DNA from 2 places in the Lysinibacillus sp. FSL M8-0216 genome. Region 1 is predicted to be linked to the other one. Evidence: riboswitches for the same ligand, from Rfam matches in the RefSeq annotation. Region 1 holds a riboswitch; the other holds the start of a gene.

Region 1 (9,899 bases):
TTTTCCCCGTCAACTTTTCTATTTGTACTTCGAATAACTCTATTTTAGGCATAATTGGATAGCCCTCTTTTTTCAAATGTCCATTCAGGATTACCGTATTTCTCTAAAAGCGCATCAAAGAGCCATTCCTTCCTTGACTCCTCTTCAATTCTTACAACTTGTCCAAATAGTACTACACTTTGGTAGACAAGTGCAGATTGACAAGCATATTTTTTCCCTGAGTGTAAATCGCCCATTTCACTTACTTCTATACTGATTTTAGGGTTTTGTTTAATATTGGACCAAAAATGGCTTTCTCGCATATTACCGATATGCAAATAAAGTTTATCATTTCTCTCATACACATAAACAAATGGAATCACATAAGGATATCCTTCTTCATCAACCGTCGCAACATGTGCTACTTTCCCCATCTTTAAAAATTGCAGTACTTCATCATGAGAAATTTCTACCCATTTGTTTTGAATCATACCCCTTATCTTATTTTAACCCCCACATCCAAATATGGAACGATTAAAAAAAAATCGTTCATTCTAAACATATATATATTTTACATCTTTGTGACACCTAAAAAAAGGATATTTTTTCTTTCAACAATAAGTAAAGCCAAGAATGCATTTGTTTAGCATTCTTGGCTTTACTTTATCGTTATTTAATTGGAATCCAAATTTCTGAGTATGAATCAGGACTATATGCATCTTCTTCAGGGTACACCTCAAGCTCCGCTGTTCCTGCTGGCTCATATGGATTGGATGGGAACCATTCTGAATATATTTGTTTCCACGTATTTTGCATGGCATCTGGCATAGGGCCATGTACCTCAAATACAACCCATTTTGATGCAGGTACTTCCATTGTTAATAGATCTTCTCCTACATCCCCTTCATGATTTGTAGCAATCCAATAATCAATGAACCCCTGTTGTCCTTGGCTTGTATTAGGTACACATACGCCCAGTACCCCATTGATATTGCCATTATTTAATCGATATAGATGGTGATCGAAGGCACTCTCATTGATTTCCTGCCAGAATAATGGTATTTCTCGAGTATTCTCTCCATCTTGGCAGTTGTACGTTCTTTTTACCCCAACAACTTGAAACTTGTCTTTTTCTACGATTTTATACTTCATTGGTTCTGCTCCCTTCAAGCTTACCTGTATAACCAGGCGATTGTATGATTGTAATGGTCCTTGCTTCTTTCTCGCTTCACTCGGCGTTACATAATGCTGTTTACGAAACGCTTTTGTAAAGGCTTCAGGAGTTTCATAGCCATATTTGTAGGCGAGATCGATTATTTTTTGATCTGTATCCATTAATTCCTGAGCTGCTAATGTTAATCTCCTCCGTCTTAAATAATCCGCAATCGACATATCCGTTAAAATCGCAAACGTTCGCTGAAAATGAAAGACAGATGAATTTACCTCCTGTGCAATTTGTTCAATGGTTATGTTTTCTAATAAATGATCCTCCATAAAATTAATGGCTTTTTGAATCGACTCAATCCAACTCATTGCTCTCACTCCCTGATAACATCTTAAAATAGTTCATGCTTTCCAGCCTGTCTTTTTATGCTAACTTTGGACAGGTATGTGTAGAAGCAGTTTTTCATCACTAACACTCCTTCTATTTTCGTTACTTTACATACGATTTTCGCTCTTTCTCCACTAAAATCCATTGTACTAACTATCAAAAAATATCGAAAAATAACCATTATATTTATAATAACGGACAAGGCCTTTATTGTCCTTAAATCAAGGATAGTCAACATCGTATCTTACCAAAGGAGGAAGAAAAGACTTAGGCTATGCCTTCAGATGAAAAGGAGGCAATGGGAAATTTCCAAGCATGTTGTAATCATGAAGTATACGAAGGATTAGGCTACAGGTAGTATTGATGATAAATCAAATGCAGCTGTAGAATTCTGTTACTTTGAAGCCATCATAATTGGCGGACAAATGACCCTTCTTAATCTTGAATAAATTAATGTACGATATCGCATGGCAATCTAAAGATGATGTTGCACGACTACCATTGACATTCCCAGAAGATCGACCATTTCTCTTATCTTTATTTCCATAAAAAAAAGTCACGTCTTCTCGACATGACCATCCTTTTACATATAAATTTAATGGCTACTCTCGTCTGGATGTTGATAAATAATTAAGGCAGAATGGATGACCGTTTGTTCTCCGATATAGAGGGTATTGTATTTGATATCAAGTATGAAAAAGTAACTTAAATCTAATAAAGCCCGATTAATATCATGTTCAAATTGCACAATATCGTTGTTTTGAATTGTCACAACTTGAGTCGTTTGTGTCATTGCCCACACCCCTTTTCTTTAATAAAGGGTATGAAAGTCAGTATAAAAATATTGGAGCTTTTTAGCTCCAATATTTTTTAGTACATCGTTAAATATTCCTCACGCTCCCAGTTATGGACCCGTGTGCGGTATTTATCCCATTCGATTTCTTTGGCAACATTAAACTTTTCATAAATATGATCACCTAGAGCATCTCGTACAACTGAATCCATTTCTAATTCAATTAACGCATGTTCTAATGAAGAGGGTAAGCTATCAATGCCATTTAATTCACGCTCTGGACCTGTCATTTTATAAATATTTCGATCTACCGCTGCTGGAGGCGTTAAATCCTTGCGTATGCCATCAAGCCCCGAAGCCAAGATCACAGCCATTGCTAAATAAGGATTCGCCGCTGGATCAACTGAACGTAATTCAACACGTGTTGATAATCCTCTAGCTGCTGGTATACGAATAAGTGGTGAACGGTTTTGAGCAGACCAAGCAACATAGCATGGGGCCTCATAGCCTGGGACTAATCGTTTATAAGAATTAACAAGTGGATTCGTAATTGCCGTAAATCCGTGTACATGCTGGATGATTCCTGCCATAAAGCTACGAGCTGTTGCACTTAATTGAAGTTCTGCGTGTTCATCATAAAATGCATTTTTATCCCCTTCAAATAATGATAGATTAAAATGCATACCAGAGCCGTTAACTCCGAATAATGGCTTCGGCATAAATGTTGCATGTAGCCCATGCTGTGCAGCGATTGTTTTTACGACTAATTTAAATGTTTGAATATTGTCGCATGCTTCAATGGCACTAGCATATTTAAAATCAATTTCATGCTGTCCAGGTGCTACTTCATGGTGAGATGCCTCAATTTCAAAGCCCATCCCTTCTAGCTCTAAAACAATATCCCGACGACAATTCTCTCCTAAATCTGTCGGAGCTAAGTCAAAATAACCTCCGCTGTCATTTAGCTCAAGTGTCGGATGCCCCTTTTCATCCAGCTTAAAAAGGAAAAATTCTGGCTCTGGGCCCAAGTTAAAGGAAGTGAAACCTAACTCCTCCATTTCCTTTAAAACGCGCTTTAAATTGGAGCGTGGGTCTCCTTCAAATGGTGACCCATCTGGCCTTGCAATATCGCATATAAGGCGTGCCACCTTACCTTTTTCAGCTGTCCAAGGAAAAATGACAAATGTATTGAAATCTGGTCTCAAGTACATATCAGACTCCTCTATACGTACAAAGCCTTCAATCGAAGAGCCATCAAACATAACCTTATTGTCTAAAGCTTTTTCTAATTGACTCACAGGTACTTCTACATTTTTAATCGTTCCTAATATATCAGTAAATTGTAGGCGAATAAACTTCACATTTTCTTCCTTTACTCGGCGTATAATACCTTCTTTTGTATAATGTTTCATTTTCCACCACTCCAATGTAAATTTAGTTAACACATTTTTTATAACTGCTTTTAAAATACATCATTTTATTGTTATTAGCAATATGTATGTAAGGTTTTATAACATCGTTTTTTTAGAATATATTTATCTTGAATTTCGATACATAAAAAAGGCGTACCCATTTACTAAATGGATACACCTTATATATATTTTTAAAATTGAAATAGCATATTAACGAATACTACGAGTATGACAGCAGGTACTATGATTAACATTAACATCCTGTAAATCGCATAATACCCCTGCCCCATCTGGCTTCCCATTAGCAGTTCTCTTTTCACAAATTCCTTATCCACTACATATGCAATAAAAATCGCAATGGACAAGTTACCCAATGGCAGCATTAAGTTTGATACTAAAAAGTCAGTTGCATCAAAAATATTCTTCCCAAAAACCGATACATCCGCTAGCAGGCTAGAGGAAAGGGATGCTGGGATGGCCGCAAGAAAGACGACTATACCTAGGCAAGAAGTCCATACGAGACGAGACTTCTGACTATTTTCCATAAATGCCGCAACAATAATTTCGTATAAACTAAACGAGGACGTTAATGTGGCAAATAAGAATAATAATAAAAACATCGCTAAAAATACTTCCCCAAATGGCATTTGGCTAAATGCTGTCGGTAACACCATAAATAACAAGCCTGGCCCAGCTGCCGGCTCTAAATCAAAAGCAAAAACGACCGGGAAGATAGCTAGTCCAGCTAAAAATGAAACAAGTACCGTTAGCATAACGACGGAGCCTGCTGAATTCGGTAAACTCACATCTTTTTTGAGGTAGGAACTATATGTAACAAGGCAAGAAAATCCAACAGCTAACCCAAAGAAGGATTGCCCTAAAGCTTCTAATAAGGCTTTTCCGGTAATATTTGAAAAATCAGGCCATAAAAAGAATTTTACCCCGTCCATGGCGCCATCTAATGTGACAGCACGTATCACTAGGACAATGAACATAATAAAGAGCAATGGCATCATCCATTTATTCGCCTTTTCAATACCATTTTGGACACCTAACGAAATAACAAGTACGTTTGCTAATGTAAACAAAGCCAAACCTACAATTGTAATCCAAGGTGTACCAATTATCTTTCCAAATAGTTCTCCAGGATCAATAGCCGGATCAATGACAGCACCCGCTACGCCTAGCCCACTATAAATAAAAATCCAGCCACCGACAACGCTATAAAATGTTAGTAATAAAAAACATCCGAGAACACCCATGCGGCCAATCCATGCCCATCCCTTTTTCGTAGGAGCAATTTTTTTATAGGCAGTAATTGCCTCTGACTGTGTACCTCGTCCTAAAATATATTCAGATAATAGCATCGGGAGCCCAATTAACAATGTAAACAATACAAAGATTAAGAAAAACGCCCCTCCGCCACTTTGTCCGGTTACATACGGAAGCTTCCAAATCGCTCCTAGTCCTATTGCAGCACCTGCTGATGCTAAAATAAATCCTAACTTACTAGACCACTGTCCTTTTTTTCCACTCATCTCTTCAAACTCCTCTAACTTTCTAAACTCTTCTCTAATTTTACATGAAATTATAGCTTTCGACTAGGTATTACTAAAAAAGAACTAGTTATACTTGGACAACCCATTACCTTTTTCTATTTTTTCTACATTTCGCCATAAAAAAGCCTCGAGTTCATCCCTCGAGGCTTAGTACATTTTATTTTGTTATATACATAGAACGCTGGCGGTCAATCCATTTACGCATTGTCGTAAATAATAACGCCATAATACCCGTTAATAAAATCCCTTTGACAATATTAAATGGTAAAATACCAGCGATAATCATTTTATAAAGTGAGTCACCTACAACAGGCTCCATTCCTAAGAAGTAAGTGTACATTGGTAAAAATACAGCATAGTTTAAAACACTCATTCCTACTGCCATCACAACTGTTCCTATTGCTAAACCTCCAACAAGACCAGCGATTGTTTTAAATCGATTAAAAATAAAGCTTACTGGCAAGATGAATAAAATACCTGTTACAAAATTGGCCATATGCCCTACCGGAACGCCTGTTGGAGTGCCTGAGAAAATCCAATCCAACACATTTTTAAACAATTCTACTAAAATACCAGCTACAGGTCCCATTGTGATTGCTGCAAGCAAGGCAGGCATATCACTGAAATCCACTTCCAAAAATGCTGGGAATGGCGGAATTGGGAAATTAAAAAGCATTAATAAAAATGAAATACTGCTCAGCATCCCAATCGTAATAAACGATTGAAGTTTGACATTTTTCTTCATAGAAAACTCTCTCCTCTTTGCTGATTCAATCTCGCAAGAAGAAAGGTGACGATCTTTCAATTGTTTCATGAAAAAACCCTTATGCGTTTAATAAAGCATAAGGGAGAAAGGCATAACGAATAAGCGTCCTCATCAACTAATTTTTGAGCACAGTTTAATAAAACATACAAAAAAGCGCTCGGTCATAGTTCATTTCATGACAATGAATGACGATCGTACCTTCATCTTCTCCCATCCAGACTTTAACTGTCGGCCTTGGAATTTCACCAAGTCAGCCATGCGAAAATTCGCACAGGTCGCGGGCTGAAGAGTTTAACATAAATCAAGCGAGCTAATGAATATATTCACTAGCGATTTATGACTCTATTACCGCCGGTCGGGATTTTCACCCTGCCCCGAAGATGAATCATATTATTTTATACTACAGCTTTACTATAATGAATTACGAAGTAAAAGTAAATAGTTCTGCTCAAAAAATCCGATTAAATTGCTATGTTTTATAAATAGAAAAGGCACTCCCGCCATACAGGAATGCCTCTCTTGTTTTTTTCTTCCTTCGACTATGGTAAAAATTGTTTATTTGGTCCCACTGGCTTTGGTAAATAACCCTTCAAATCAAAGCCTTCCCAGCTTTCTTGCACAACATTATCTAAAAGGAGCTGTTGATTAAAGCTAGCAGCAGTTAACATCATGGCCTCAATTAATTGAGTAGCTCGTATTGGTTCCATAGATGTTAAATCAAGCGGAATATCAAAAGTAACAACGACACCTTCCGCTTGTTCAGTGACTGTGTATGTTACATTTTCAGGCACTACGGATGTATAGACATCATCATTTTTATTTTTCATCAGTGTAAGTGCCTCTGTGACTGTCTCAAAAGATTGACGGAAATCTGGTGATAAATATTCTGCACCATTGGAATCATGGTACAAGTAATAATTATAGTGCTTTGCATTCGTTAAGGACATTCCTTGACTTGGCTCACCTTCTTGAGAAAACTCATACGGGGTTCCATCTTCATTTTGGATTTCCACTTCGGTGTATTCAGAGTCCGAGAATGTGTCTTCCATTGTGCCTTTATATTCATTTACTGCAGCAGAGGCAACATCATAGTCATTCCCCTTTGGCAAGACATGGATAAGCTTATCATCCTTTTCCTTCAGCTCACCTTTATAAGGATGATACTCTGTAAACCCTTTGGCCTCCTCGTCAATTTGAGGAGCATACTTTTCATATATCCGTAAGGTAGAAGGCTTCTCTTCTCCAAAATCCGTAGCCACACGTTCATTTGGAATCACATACGTCATAGGAACACTTTCCGCATCACGCCCTGCCAAACCAATACGGAATACGACAGCATCTTTTACATCCTCCTCATAGACAGATGTACGTAAAGATAAAATGCGCTCATGTTCCGCAACAATACTTTTGGAATCCAGCATTTCATCCTGCGTGGCCGCTTCCTTTGCTGCTGAATCCTCTTGCATCGTCGAAAACTGAGCCGTTTCAGGCATACTCGCTTGATCTTTTTGCTCACCTTGATTGTTCTTCAATATTGTGCCAACTAGTATTGTTAGCACAAAGACTGCGGCTACACTCATATAAATCTGCATATTACGTACTTTTGATTTCGTCGCAGGCTTTTGAATGATAGCACCTTCCTGTTGAGATGGTTCATCTTCTATAGGTTCTTGCATAGCTTCTTGAAGGTGGATATTATCTTGCAAGCGAGCATCTGCCATTAACCGATTTAATATATCTTCTTTCGAACGGTGGTCAGAAAGCTTAGGGGCATTGTTCAGTACATGTTCAAGCTGCTCATCATCAAATGCCTTATGTGTCATTGCCGTTTCGCCTCCTGTTCTCTGATCGGCTGTAGGTGTTGCCTTAAAAATTTAATGGCTCGATGCTGGGTTGTTTTTACCTTCGCTTCTGTCCAATCAAGTATTTGCGCCGTTTCTGCAATCGATAAATCCTGGAAATAGCGCATAATAATGACCATTTTTTGATCGCCAGTACAGTTTTCTAATGCTGACTCTACTTGCATAAATTCATCACTGGCCTGTAGCATTTCCTCCGGTGATGGTGTGTTTGAATGGAGCTGTTCCGTTTCCCAGTCAAAGAAATCAAGCGAATGCTTCTGACGCACTGCTTGCTTTCTAAAATGATCAATCGCAACATTTTTGGCTATTGCAAAAAGCCATGTTTTCTCACTACTATTGCCTGCAAATTGATCGTATGAGCGCAATACTCTTACATAAACTTCATGCGCTAAATCTTCAGCAAGTGTACGGTTTTTTACTAGATAGATTAGAAACTGGAACACGTCTTGATGATAGGCATCGTATAGTCGATGGAACACGGAGTCATTCAATGCACTCCACCCCCGTTCTATATTATTTGTCGTCTTACATTCACAGAAGTTACAGTCAATTAATAACAAACCATGTTATTAATCGAACGGTAAATAAAATGTGAAGGTAGTACCTTCCTTAAGCACACTATCTACCATAATATTTCCTGAGTGTGCCTTTATAATATTTCGTGCAATGGCTAAGCCAAGTCCCGTACCACCCTTAGATCGAGTACGTGCCTTATCTGCTTTATAAAAGCGTTCAAAGACATAAGGTAAATCATCTTGAGGAATACCATGTCCTGTATCTTGAACAGAAATTTTAGCGAATGTTGGCTCCTGCTCCACTTTTACTGTGACAGATCCCTCTTCCGTATGTCTTAGTGCATTGTCGACTAAATTTGTGAGTACTTGCTCGATGCGATCCTCATCTATATTAATCATCGCATCGTCATTAAATTCACTATCAAATAGTAGACGAATATGCTTTTCTTTTGCAACCTGTGCAAATTTTTGGGTAATACGTTCGAATGTAGAATTAATTGGCAATTCATCTTTATAGAGTGTCATATGCCCTGATTCCATGCGTGCTAAATCTAATAAATCCGTGACAAGGCGACCCATTCGTTTGGATTCATCATAAATAATTTTTGTTATTTCATTACGTTCTTCCTGATCTTGAATAAAATCATCATCCATCAATGCTTCAGAATAGCCTTGAAGCATGGCGATTGGCGTCCGCAATTCATGAGAGACGTTCGCAATAAAATCGGATCGAAGTTTTTCTAAGCGGTGTTGTTCAGTCATATCACGAATAACAGCGACTGCACCACGAATGTTTTCTCCACTATAAAGAGGACTAATTGTAAACGTATAGTAATTACCATCCATTTCAATTTCCTCTTCTAGCTTATCCTCAAACATGAGTACATGATCCAGCATATGATACAGCTCTGGCGGTATTGGCTTCGCACTTTGTGAGCCTTTGTTTACAAACCATTTTTGCATCAGGCGTTCCGCTGGTGGATTACTTAATAATATTGTACGGTCGCGATTAAATGTAATCACTGCATCTGTCATAGATGTCAAAATATTGGATAGCTGTTCATTCTCTTGATTGATGACCTCTAAATTATGCTTTAATTGACGACCCATTTGATTGAAAGCAACTGCAAGCTGTCCAATTTCATCATTTTGAGTCGTAGGCATTTTCGCTTCAAAATTCCCTTTTGCAATTTCAAATGCCAGCTCACGCATTTTTCTAAGTGGAGAAGTAATACGTGAAGACAAGAAGAACGCAAAAAATGTAGTCAAAACAAATGCTATGAAAGCTGCCAAAAAGACAATTTTCGTCGTTTCCTTGGACGTTTTATGTAGGGCATCGGGGCTTTGATAGATGAAAACTGCTCCATGTACAGCATTCTCTACATTTAATGGGAAACCAAGTACAACGTAAGATTCCATTTTCTCTTGATCTGTAGAGGAGGGCATCATCATTTCTTTAGT
Region 2 (9,899 bases), 290 kb from region 1:
GTGAATTAGTAGAGAGAATACTGGATGCCTCTGCGACTGGTGGTCAAGTGGAGATACCTCTTTATTTGACGCAAAGTGGATATTCATTTGAGGACATTCCTTATTTAGAGGAGGTCGTTGTAGCATCCTATACGACGTATTTTAATAGCGCTGATTTGGGAAGAAATAAAAATATTGAGCTTTCTGCCAAGGCTATTAATAATGTCATCGTGGGTAGTGGTGACCATTTTTCATTTAATACGATGGTTGGACCTCGAGATGAGGCAAATGGCTATCAGCCTGCACCAGAAATTATTAATAAGAAAGTGGTAATGGGGATTGGTGGGGGTATTTGTCAAACTTCCTCGACCCTCTTTAATGCAGTGGATCAGCTACAAGTCAAGTATGTAGAACGTCACCATCATTCTCTGGATATTGGATATGTGCCAAAGGGAAGGGATGCGACGGTTGCCTATGGAAGCTTGGATTTTAGGTTTCAGAACACTAGTGATGTTCCATTTGTAATTCAAACTACCTATGGAAAAGATTTTTTGACAATCGACATACGAACTGCTGAAAAATATGTAGAAATATTGACAAAGGGTTAATGCGACGAAAAGACACCATAGGACGTTGGTGTCTTTTTATAAGTGTCATGATATAGTTAAAATTGAATAGTTAGTAAATATTTGGGGGGGACAGACAATGCATCCAAAACTAATGGCCGTCATAGAGACGATGGATTTATATCAGGCAACATACCCAGAAGATGCTTGTGTCATAGTGGCAGACACTGAAAAAGTACTTGCCTATAAACCGGGGAAGCATGTTGACTTAAAAGTAGGTGTAGGTGAGCCAGTACATAAATATCGAGGAACAGCAACAGAAATCGCGTTGAGTTCAGGTCGATTCGTTAAAGAGGAACGAGGAGCAGAGGGGTTTGGTATGGCCTATATCGCCTCGGCACAGCCTATTTTTGATGGAGGTCAAATTATAGGTGTAGTAAGTGCCATCATTTCTAATGAAAAAATGGATCATATGCGTCTATTGGCGACGGATCTTTCGAGTGCGGTAGAAGAAATGACTGCCACAAATGAAGGATTAGCTACTGCCAGTATAGATGTTTCCAATCGTTTAGGGGCACTATCAAATTTCTCCGAATCAATGGCAGGTGATATTGAACAAATTAATGTAATTGTTCAATTAGTAAAAGACTTAGCGATGAAATCTAAAATTCTTGGCTTGAATGCATCGATTGAAGCGGCACGTTCGGGGGAGCATGGTCGTGGTTTTGCAGTTGTCGCATCTGAAATACAAAAAATGTCCCAGAGCAGTACAGAAAGTGCAAATAGTATTACGAAACAATTAGAAAGCATTAAACAATCGATTGATCAAGTGAATGCTTCTGCTAATCAAGTGGCTGCCTTTACCCAGCAATTTGCCACGAGTATGTATGAATTAAGCGATGCGTATAAAGGAGTAAATCATACTGCTGAAAAGTTAATGCATATTAGCGAAATCAAAGCTTAAACATATAAAGGATAATAGCCAGTAAAGGGCTATTATCCTTCTACTAAATAATCTCTAAAATCTCCTCAGGTGTCGTTACCTTGTATTCAGGCTCTTCATTTTGTATAACTTCAATTGCATCATAGCCCCATTCCACCCAAATAATAGGTACTCCAGCTTTTTTACATGCTACAATATCCCTCTGTTCATCCCCTATATATACCACTTCAGTTGCTGAAACATTCGATTCTTTTAAAAACTTCTTCATGACTTTATCCTTGCCAAAAATACGATTGGAGCAAAGGACATCTGCAACACAGTGAATGCCATTCATTTTGAGAAACTCTAAAATATTGTCCTTCGAATTGGAAGAGATAATTAAAATCTTATACCCTCTTTTATCAATTTCGAGCAAAACTTCCTTCATCCCTTCAAAAAGATGAACATCGTTTAATGATTGGCGATATAATTTGTAAAATTGCGGTAAAATCATAGGTAATTTATACATGGGGAAGTCAAATAATTTACTACGTTCTGAAATCGATAATTTTTTTAATGTATCAATTTCCTTCAATTCAATTCCTTTAAATTTATATTTTCGTGCTAACGTATTCCATGCTGATGCAAACACGGCGGTCGAATCCGCAAGCGTTCCATCAAAATCAAAAATTATATGCTTCATGGCAAACTTTCTCCTTTATCATCTAGTTGTATAGACGTTTTATGCAAAAAAATGTTACATGGAATGGGCAATTGATTGGGTCATGAAACAGGGAATAACAATCAAAATAAAAGGTCTGTAATCATCATATGGTAAATATTATCAGAAAATGCGGCGTTTGCAACGGAAATCATGTAACAAAAGAAGGTGTCACAAAAATCAATTGAGACACCTAATACGCTATATAACGAAAATAACAGTGTTTCATTTTAGTCCTATTCAATTTGCAAGCCGTTTTTTGTGTGTTGTACGATTTTAAATCTGAAATTTGGATATTTTACTATTCCGCTGTTTGTGAGACGAAATAAAATGAAGAGTCTTAAAGGTGAAAGCTGTGACTAATTAACGTTCAAGACAGGTTCTAACTATAGTTAGAAGGTATATTTTTTGTATTTTTTCATTGCTGTAACGTGTGCGTCAATTGATATCCGATTTCTTTAAAGCATTTGGTCATTTCAAATTTGGAATGTTTTTTTAGCTATATCTCTGATACTAAAGTAGTAACATAGTTTGTATCATTCATACTACTAATGCAGGATGATATGTTTGGGCTGAAAGCTATTGAAAAAATGATAGGAATTGGACCGGAATTAATGGGGGAGCGTATTTCCAGCACCTATCACGCTAAGGTGATAGGTCTGGTATCTATGCGAGTGTTATTCTATTTTTTTTCTCGTGTTTTAACTAAATAATAAGCATTGACGGAGGAAGCGATAGGAATAATGAGGGCAATGCCGATGCCTGCGCAAAAAATCGTCATCATTTCCGCACTAAAGACTTTGGAATTGACGATTTCGCCAATCGAATAAGAGAGATCCTTAAACCATATCAATAAACTTAAATAGCCACCAAAGAAAGCAAAAAATAAAGTATTTGTATCGGTTCCTAAAATGTCTCTTCCAATACTTATTCCAGATGTAAAAAGTGTCTTTCTACTGATCGAAGGATTGCGATAAAAAATCTCATGCATAGAGGTAGCAATGGAAATGGCAACATCCATAATGGCACCTATCGTACTCATAATAATGACCGATGCACCAATCTGCACGAAATTAACACCGATATAGAGAGAAAAGATACTTAATTCTTCCGTTGATTCTTCCCCAAATCCTTGAATCATGGCCTTTTTCGTTATAAACGTAATAAAAAGCAATAAAACAACAATCGTTACCATTGTAGAAATAAACGCTGTAATGGTTTTACTATTCGTTTTATTAATATAAAACAAACTAATGCAACTGATAACAGTGCACGCAATAAACGTCAGGACAATAGGGCTATTTTTAGGGTCTGTCATAAGAAAAATAGTCACAAATAGCACGCCGAAATTTAAAAATAAGGAAAGAAACGAGCGTAGTCCTTGCTTTCCTCCAATTACCACCATTAATATACATAAAATTCCTGCCAATACAACGATAACATTCATTCCTTCACCCGCTTTCGATTAATGAAAAAAATAGCGGTGTATTGACTAATCGGTATGGTGAGGACGACTCCAATACCTCCTGCAAGTGCACGAGCTAGCTCTAATGAAAGATTCAAGGATAGTGTTAGTCCTAATGTTGAAGAATTTTTCAAATAGAGTATGACCATTGGTATGGAGCCACAAATATACGCGAAAAATAAAATGCTTGTAATGGTACCCATAATGTCTTTTCCAATTTCTTGTCCAGATGCCTTCAAAGCTTGTAAAGAAATACGAGAATCCTGTTCGTATAGGGCGAAAATAGAAGAGGACATCGTAATGGCAACATCCATAACAGCCCCAAGTGAACCGATAAATAAACCAGCCATAAAGACAGTTCGGTAGGGACGTGTTAAAAATTGCATTTCCTCATAGCGTAGACCATTTTCCCCCGTCAACCACATCACAGCAGTGCTAATTATGAGTGCTATCATTGTCCCTAAAAGTGTAGATATAATGGCTGCATATGTTTTCGTATTCAAACCACTAATCAGTAACAAGGAAATGACGGTAAATAATAGGACACAAACCCCACTTATGAATAATAAATTGAGGCTGCCATGCTTTACGTAAAGGTCTAATGCCAATGTTAAAATGCAGGCATTTACGACTAAGCTAATAATGGCAAATAAACCTTGTCTCTTACCGATGATGAGTAGTACAAGGATAAAAATCCAAGCGATCATCATAATTGTTTGATCTCGTTTCAAATCGAGAATGGTGCCCGTTAACTCTGATTGTTTTGAATGTGCATCTATAGCGACAAAGATTTCATTGCCAACATTGTATTCCTGATCAAAGGCTCCAGATGAAGAATAGTCATTCGTCAAATCAATCGTTTTTCCTTTGTGCTGCCCATTTTTAAGTACGGCTTTAATTTGCTGTGTATACAACATATCTTCATTCTCATACATATCTGTTATTGGTTCAGATTCTGTTACTTTGACTTTCAGAATTTCTGCAATAGGTCGATCATAAAATTGTTCATTATGGTGAACGAAAAAAATGGATAGGGCACAGCCAAGTAATAACAAGGCATAGAAAATACGTTGTTTATAAGTTATTTTTTTAAAATAGTGCAATGGAATGACCTCCAAATTAGTGGACTAAATAGTCACTTGTACAGGAACGATTTTAAGAATAGTAAGTTCCAATATATTCTCTAGTTTAACGATAGGAATGATAGATTCCAAGGCATTTATGCTATAAAAAAGCGGCAGGATATTTGTATTCTAGAAAAAAATATGATAGATTATTTAATACTATAAATTCGAAGGGAGGGCGAAGTAATGGAAACTGTTTGTGCTAAAGGTTTAACCGAAGTAGAGGTAAAATCTTACAATCTTTGTGGGGATTTGCTGGCTAAGGGAGAAGTATGCCCTTTTTTAAGCAAATTTCATATCGATGCAGGTTCCGGTTGCTTTTTGCCTTCTTTATTTCTTACTGATTGACATCCAATTAAATGGGATGTATAGATTGCTAGACGCCGGTTCGTAACGGCGCTTTTTTTGTTTAATTATAAAATTTAACATGCCCTTTTTCTCATAGGGATGTTTGTAAGGTGCCGTTTTATGACGGCGCCTTTTTTGTGTTTGTTTGAAAGGAGTGAAAAGTGATGTGTAACCTTATATGTCCATTTATTTCTTGAGCAATTCGCTTAGTAGTAATGGATAAAATAAATAAGGAGATTGAAAAAATGATACTTCAATTAAATGGAATTAGTAAGAGCTACTTGGGAGATCCGATTCTTTCAAAGATAACCATGAAAATGGAACGTGGCGATCGGATTGGACTTATAGGTGTAAATGGGGCAGGAAAATCAACGCTACTAAAGATCATTACAGGGGATCTTCCCTATGATGAAGGCGACATTTTTATAGGCAAGGGAATGAAGCTAGGTTATTTGCGACAAGATAGTGGGTTACAGCCAGAACATACGATTTGGACTGAAATGCTTGGGGCATTTACTGAGCTTCAAGAGGCTGAAAAGGAACTTCGAGAGCTGGAAATGCAGATGGGTGAGCCTTCCTGCATCAATAACCCCGAAAAGCTGGAACAGGTAATGAAGATATATGCCAGCAAATCAGATTGGTTTTCACAGCAAGGTGGCTATGATGTCGAGGCAAAAATAAATAGTATGTTAAATGGAATGGGCTTTGGTAGCATCCCGACAAACACTCTTATCGAATCATTAAGTGGTGGACAGAAAACTAGACTGGCACTTGCTAAAATTTTACTAGAGCAGCCGGATTTATTGCTGTTAGATGAACCGACTAACCATTTGGATTTTGCGACTTTAAACTGGCTTGAAAGCTATTTACGTGGCTATCAGGGTGCTATTATTGTTATTTCGCACGATCGTTATTTTTTAGATGCCCTTGTCAATGAAATTTATGAGATTGAACGCACCCATGGAACAACATACAGCGGTAACTATTCTAAGTATGTGGAAAGCAAGGTGAAAAATCGCGAATTAATGGAAAAGAAATATACGATGCAACAGCAGCAAATCGCCAAAATGGAGGATTATATTGAGCGGAATATTACGATGGCTACTTCCTCGAAAAGCGCTAAGAACAAAAGGAAGCAGCTCGAACGAATAGATCGTCTTGAAAAGCCTCAGAAGGATCTAAAACACGCACAAATGACATTTGCTACAGATAAGAGATCTCATAAAGAAGTGTTGAAGGTAAAAGATGTAGTGCTCTCCTATCAGCTAGAAGATAGCAAGAAAATATTATTGCAAGATATTGAGTTTTCCTTGGATAGAGGAGATCGGGTCGCATTAGTAGGTCCAAATGGTGTTGGGAAATCAACGCTTTTGAAGGCGTTATTACATGAATTGTCTCCGGACCGTGGCGTTATCGCATGGGGAAATGGTGTGACAATCGGCTATTATGATCAAGAGCAAGAGACATTACATCCTAATAATACGGTATTACAAGAGGTTTGGAGTACTTTCCCTTCGATGGAAGAGGCAAGAATACGGTCAGTACTCGGTAATTTTTTATTTACGAAAGAGGATGTTTTTAAAAAGATAGCCTCCCTTAGCGGCGGGGAAAAAGCGCGTGTAGCGTTAGCAAAGCTTATTTTGCAAAAAGCCAATGTGCTTATTATGGATGAGCCGACCAATCATCTTGATTTATTTAGCAAGGAAGTTTTGGAGGAGGCGCTATTGCAATTTGACGGCACCTTATTATGCATTTCTCATGATCGTTATTTCCTTAATAAGCTAGCAAATAAATTGCTTGAATTATCACCAACTGGGATGACGGCCTTTTCGGGAAATTATGATGATTATGTTCAAAAAATAAGCCATTAAAGGATTTAGGGGCTACCTCTATAGCAAGAGGTGGCCCCTTTTTTAAAAATTACAGACAGAAGTATAGATAATATAATTAAATAGTGTTATCGTAAGAACTAGCTAAATAAAATGATCCTTCGGGGTAGGGTGAAATTCCCAATCGGCGGTGATGAAGTAATTCAAAGTCCGTGAGCGCAAGCTGATTTGGTGCAAATCCAAAACCGACAGTAACAGTCTGGATGGGAGAAGGGTATAAGTGCGAGCTTTTTAAATTCAATGTAATTTAGAAGGTCTATTTGACTATGCATTTATGACACGACTTCCCGCAAGTATGTTGGGAAGTTTTTTTATTTAGCCAATCAATTGAATAGAAGATGTTCTTCGGGGTAGGGTGAAATTCCCAATCGGCGGTGATGAAGCAATTCAAAGTCCGTGAGCGCAAGCTGATTTGGTGCAAATCCAAAACCGACAGTGATAGTCTGGATGGGAGAAGAACAAATAAGATACTAGTCTATGGAAAAAATGTATATCCAAATAGGCTTATTTATTGATGTCTTATACTCCCAAAACCCCTTTGTCAAAGGGGTTTTTCTTTTTATATGAGCTTTAAGAAGGGAGACGGATAGAAGCTCAAGAGTGGTGGATAGAAACCCAAAAGTGACGGATAGAAGCTCAAGAGTGACGGATAGAAACCCAAAAGCCACGGATAGAAGCTACGTAAGATCAGTGTGAAAGCAGGTGAAGAAATGTTTACAGGTATTGTGGAGGATATTGGCACTATTAAAGCCTTGCAAATCAATAAGAACAGTATGAAAATTACGGTTCAATCATCGAAAGTTGCTGAAGATGTGGGGTTAGGGGATAGTATAGCGGTCAATGGTGTTTGTTTAACGGTTACTCATTTTACGAATCGAGAGCTTACGATGGATGTTATGCCTGAAACCGTCAAAGCTACAAATTTACATCAGCTGACAATAGGGGATCCGGTTAATTTGGAGCGTGCGATGCCTGCTAATGGGCGATTTGGGGGTCACTTTGTTGCTGGTCATGTCGATGGTGTTGGGAAGATTTTACGAAAACGTCCGGTGGCCAACGCGGTTTATATTGATATCGAATTGTCTGAGGAACTAACAAGTTTCTGTATTCCGAAGGGCTCCGTAACGATTGATGGCACAAGCTTAACAATCTTTCATGTTGAAACGAAGCAGGTCACGATTTCACTGATTCCTCATACTTACAAGGAAACGATTTTAGGTATGAAAAAAGTAGGCGCTTTCGTCAATATTGAAACAGATTTAGTCGGTAAATATATTTTAAACGAATTGAAAAATGAGCAAGGCAAGTCAATGATTACAAGAGATTATTTAGCACGACATGGTTTTTAAAATCACATAATGAGGAGATGAAAAATAGTGCTACATGCAATTGAAGATGCCATAGAGGATTTAAAGCAAGGGAAAATAATCATCGTAGTGGATGATGAGGATCGGGAAAATGAGGGGGATCTTCTAGCGCTTGCTGAATTTATTACTCCGGAAACGATCAACTTTATGGCGACTTATGGAAAAGGTCTAATTTGTACGCCGATTTCGCAGAAGCTAGCACATCAGTTAGATCTGCACCCAATGGTTCAGCACAATACGGATAACCATCAAACAGCATTTACCGTAAGTATCGATCATATGGACACAACAACGGGGATTAGTGCCTTTGAGCGGGCATTCACCATACAAAAGATGTTGGGATCTCAGGCGAAAAAAACTGATTTTCGTCGACCAGGACACATTTTTCCACTAATCGCAAAGGATAATGGTGTCTTAGAGCGAAGGGGCCATACGGAGGCGAGCATTGATTTAGCTAAGCTTTGTCACAGTATTCCTGCTGGAGTGATTTGTGAAATTATGGGGGACGATGGTCACATGATGCGCTTTGATGAATTGACAAAGTATGCAGCACATCATGGATTAAAAATGATTTCCATTGAGGCGTTAGCCGCTTATCGCAGTCAATCATTTACAACAAACTAATAACGAGGGAGATTTTAAAAAATGGGTCAAACATTTGAAGCACAATTAATTGGGACGGATTTAAAAATTGCGGTAGTCGTAGGTCGATTCAATGAGTTTATTACAAGCAAATTATTAGATGGTGCAATGGATGGATTAAAAAGACACGGTGTAGATGAAGCATCCATTGATGTTGCATGGGTGCCAGGAGCTTTTGAAGTGCCTTTTATTGCGAAACAATTAGCAGAGACAAAGAAATATGATGCCATTATTGGTTTAGGGACTGTTATTCGTGGTTCTACAACACATTATGATTATGTGTGTAATGAGTCGGCAAAAGGAATTGCGAATGTATCCTTAACGACCAATGTACCAGTTATTTTCGGTATTGTTACAACAGAAAATATTGAACAGGCGATTGAGCGTGCGGGAACGAAATCAGGTAATAAAGGCTATGATTCCGCGATATCGGCAATTGAGATGGCTAATCTACAAAAAATGATTGGCTAAGAACATTCTGAATAGGTTATCACAGTATTTGTTTCTTGAATAATTTTTATGTCCATGGGAAAAATATGCCTAAGTATATTTATTACATGTCGTAGTTTTCATAAATGTACTAAATTTGAGCAGGCTCAGTAGGAGATGAGAAGTATTTCAATGGAACAAATGATGAATTTGAAAATGTTGAAATCACTATTTCAACGCTCTGCTGATATAATATTCCAACAGTATAAATTTCAGCAACATACAGTCCATATGATAACCTGTGATGCTATGATAGACGAAGAACTCCTTCAAACGGTTGTGGTCGAACGTGTTCAATCCTTATTTAACTGTGGTTCTGATGAAACGTTAGAGGAGCTAATTGAACAGCATCTTCATGTGCCCTATTTACAAAAGGTCACTAAGAAA

Evidence for each region. A riboswitch is a leader RNA that binds a small molecule or an ion and turns the genes downstream of it on or off. The one in region 1 is predicted to bind FMN.
Region 2: it holds a riboswitch for FMN, as region 1 does, so the genes downstream of both, ribE (riboflavin synthase) here and MKX57_RS06060 (ECF transporter S component) in region 1, are expected to answer to the same signal.

The regions. Positions count from the first base shown of each region.
Region 1 covers NZ_CP152007.1:1,289,802-1,299,700, reverse strand. The annotation lists gene MKX57_RS06085 (pyridoxamine 5'-phosphate oxidase family protein) at 45-470, opposite strand; gene MKX57_RS06080 (AraC family transcriptional regulator) at 649-1,512, opposite strand; gene MKX57_RS06075 (hypothetical protein) at 2,127-2,324, opposite strand; gene glnA (type I glutamate--ammonia ligase) at 2,402-3,736, opposite strand; gene MKX57_RS06065 (sodium-dependent transporter) at 3,928-5,274, opposite strand; gene MKX57_RS06060 (ECF transporter S component) at 5,453-6,040, opposite strand; FMN riboswitch at 6,260-6,447, opposite strand; gene MKX57_RS06055 (RNA polymerase subunit sigma) at 6,601-7,884, opposite strand; gene sigX (RNA polymerase sigma factor SigX) at 7,881-8,435, opposite strand; gene MKX57_RS06045 (ATP-binding protein) at 8,493-9,899, opposite strand, start outside.
Region 2 covers NZ_CP152007.1:1,575,874-1,585,772, forward strand. The annotation lists gene MKX57_RS07405 (VanW family protein) at 1-587, shown strand, start outside; gene MKX57_RS07410 (methyl-accepting chemotaxis protein) at 685-1,509, shown strand; gene MKX57_RS07415 (HAD-IA family hydrolase) at 1,553-2,170, opposite strand; gene MKX57_RS07420 (YibE/F family protein) at 2,871-3,635, opposite strand; gene MKX57_RS07425 (YibE/F family protein) at 3,632-4,756, opposite strand; gene MKX57_RS07430 (hypothetical protein) at 4,964-5,125, shown strand; gene MKX57_RS07435 (ABC-F family ATP-binding cassette domain-containing protein) at 5,371-6,996, shown strand; FMN riboswitch at 7,108-7,233, shown strand; FMN riboswitch at 7,352-7,477, shown strand; gene ribE (riboflavin synthase) at 7,725-8,363, shown strand; gene ribB (3,4-dihydroxy-2-butanone-4-phosphate synthase) at 8,391-9,005, shown strand; gene ribE (6,7-dimethyl-8-ribityllumazine synthase) at 9,027-9,494, shown strand; gene MKX57_RS07455 (spore germination protein) at 9,645-9,899, shown strand, end outside.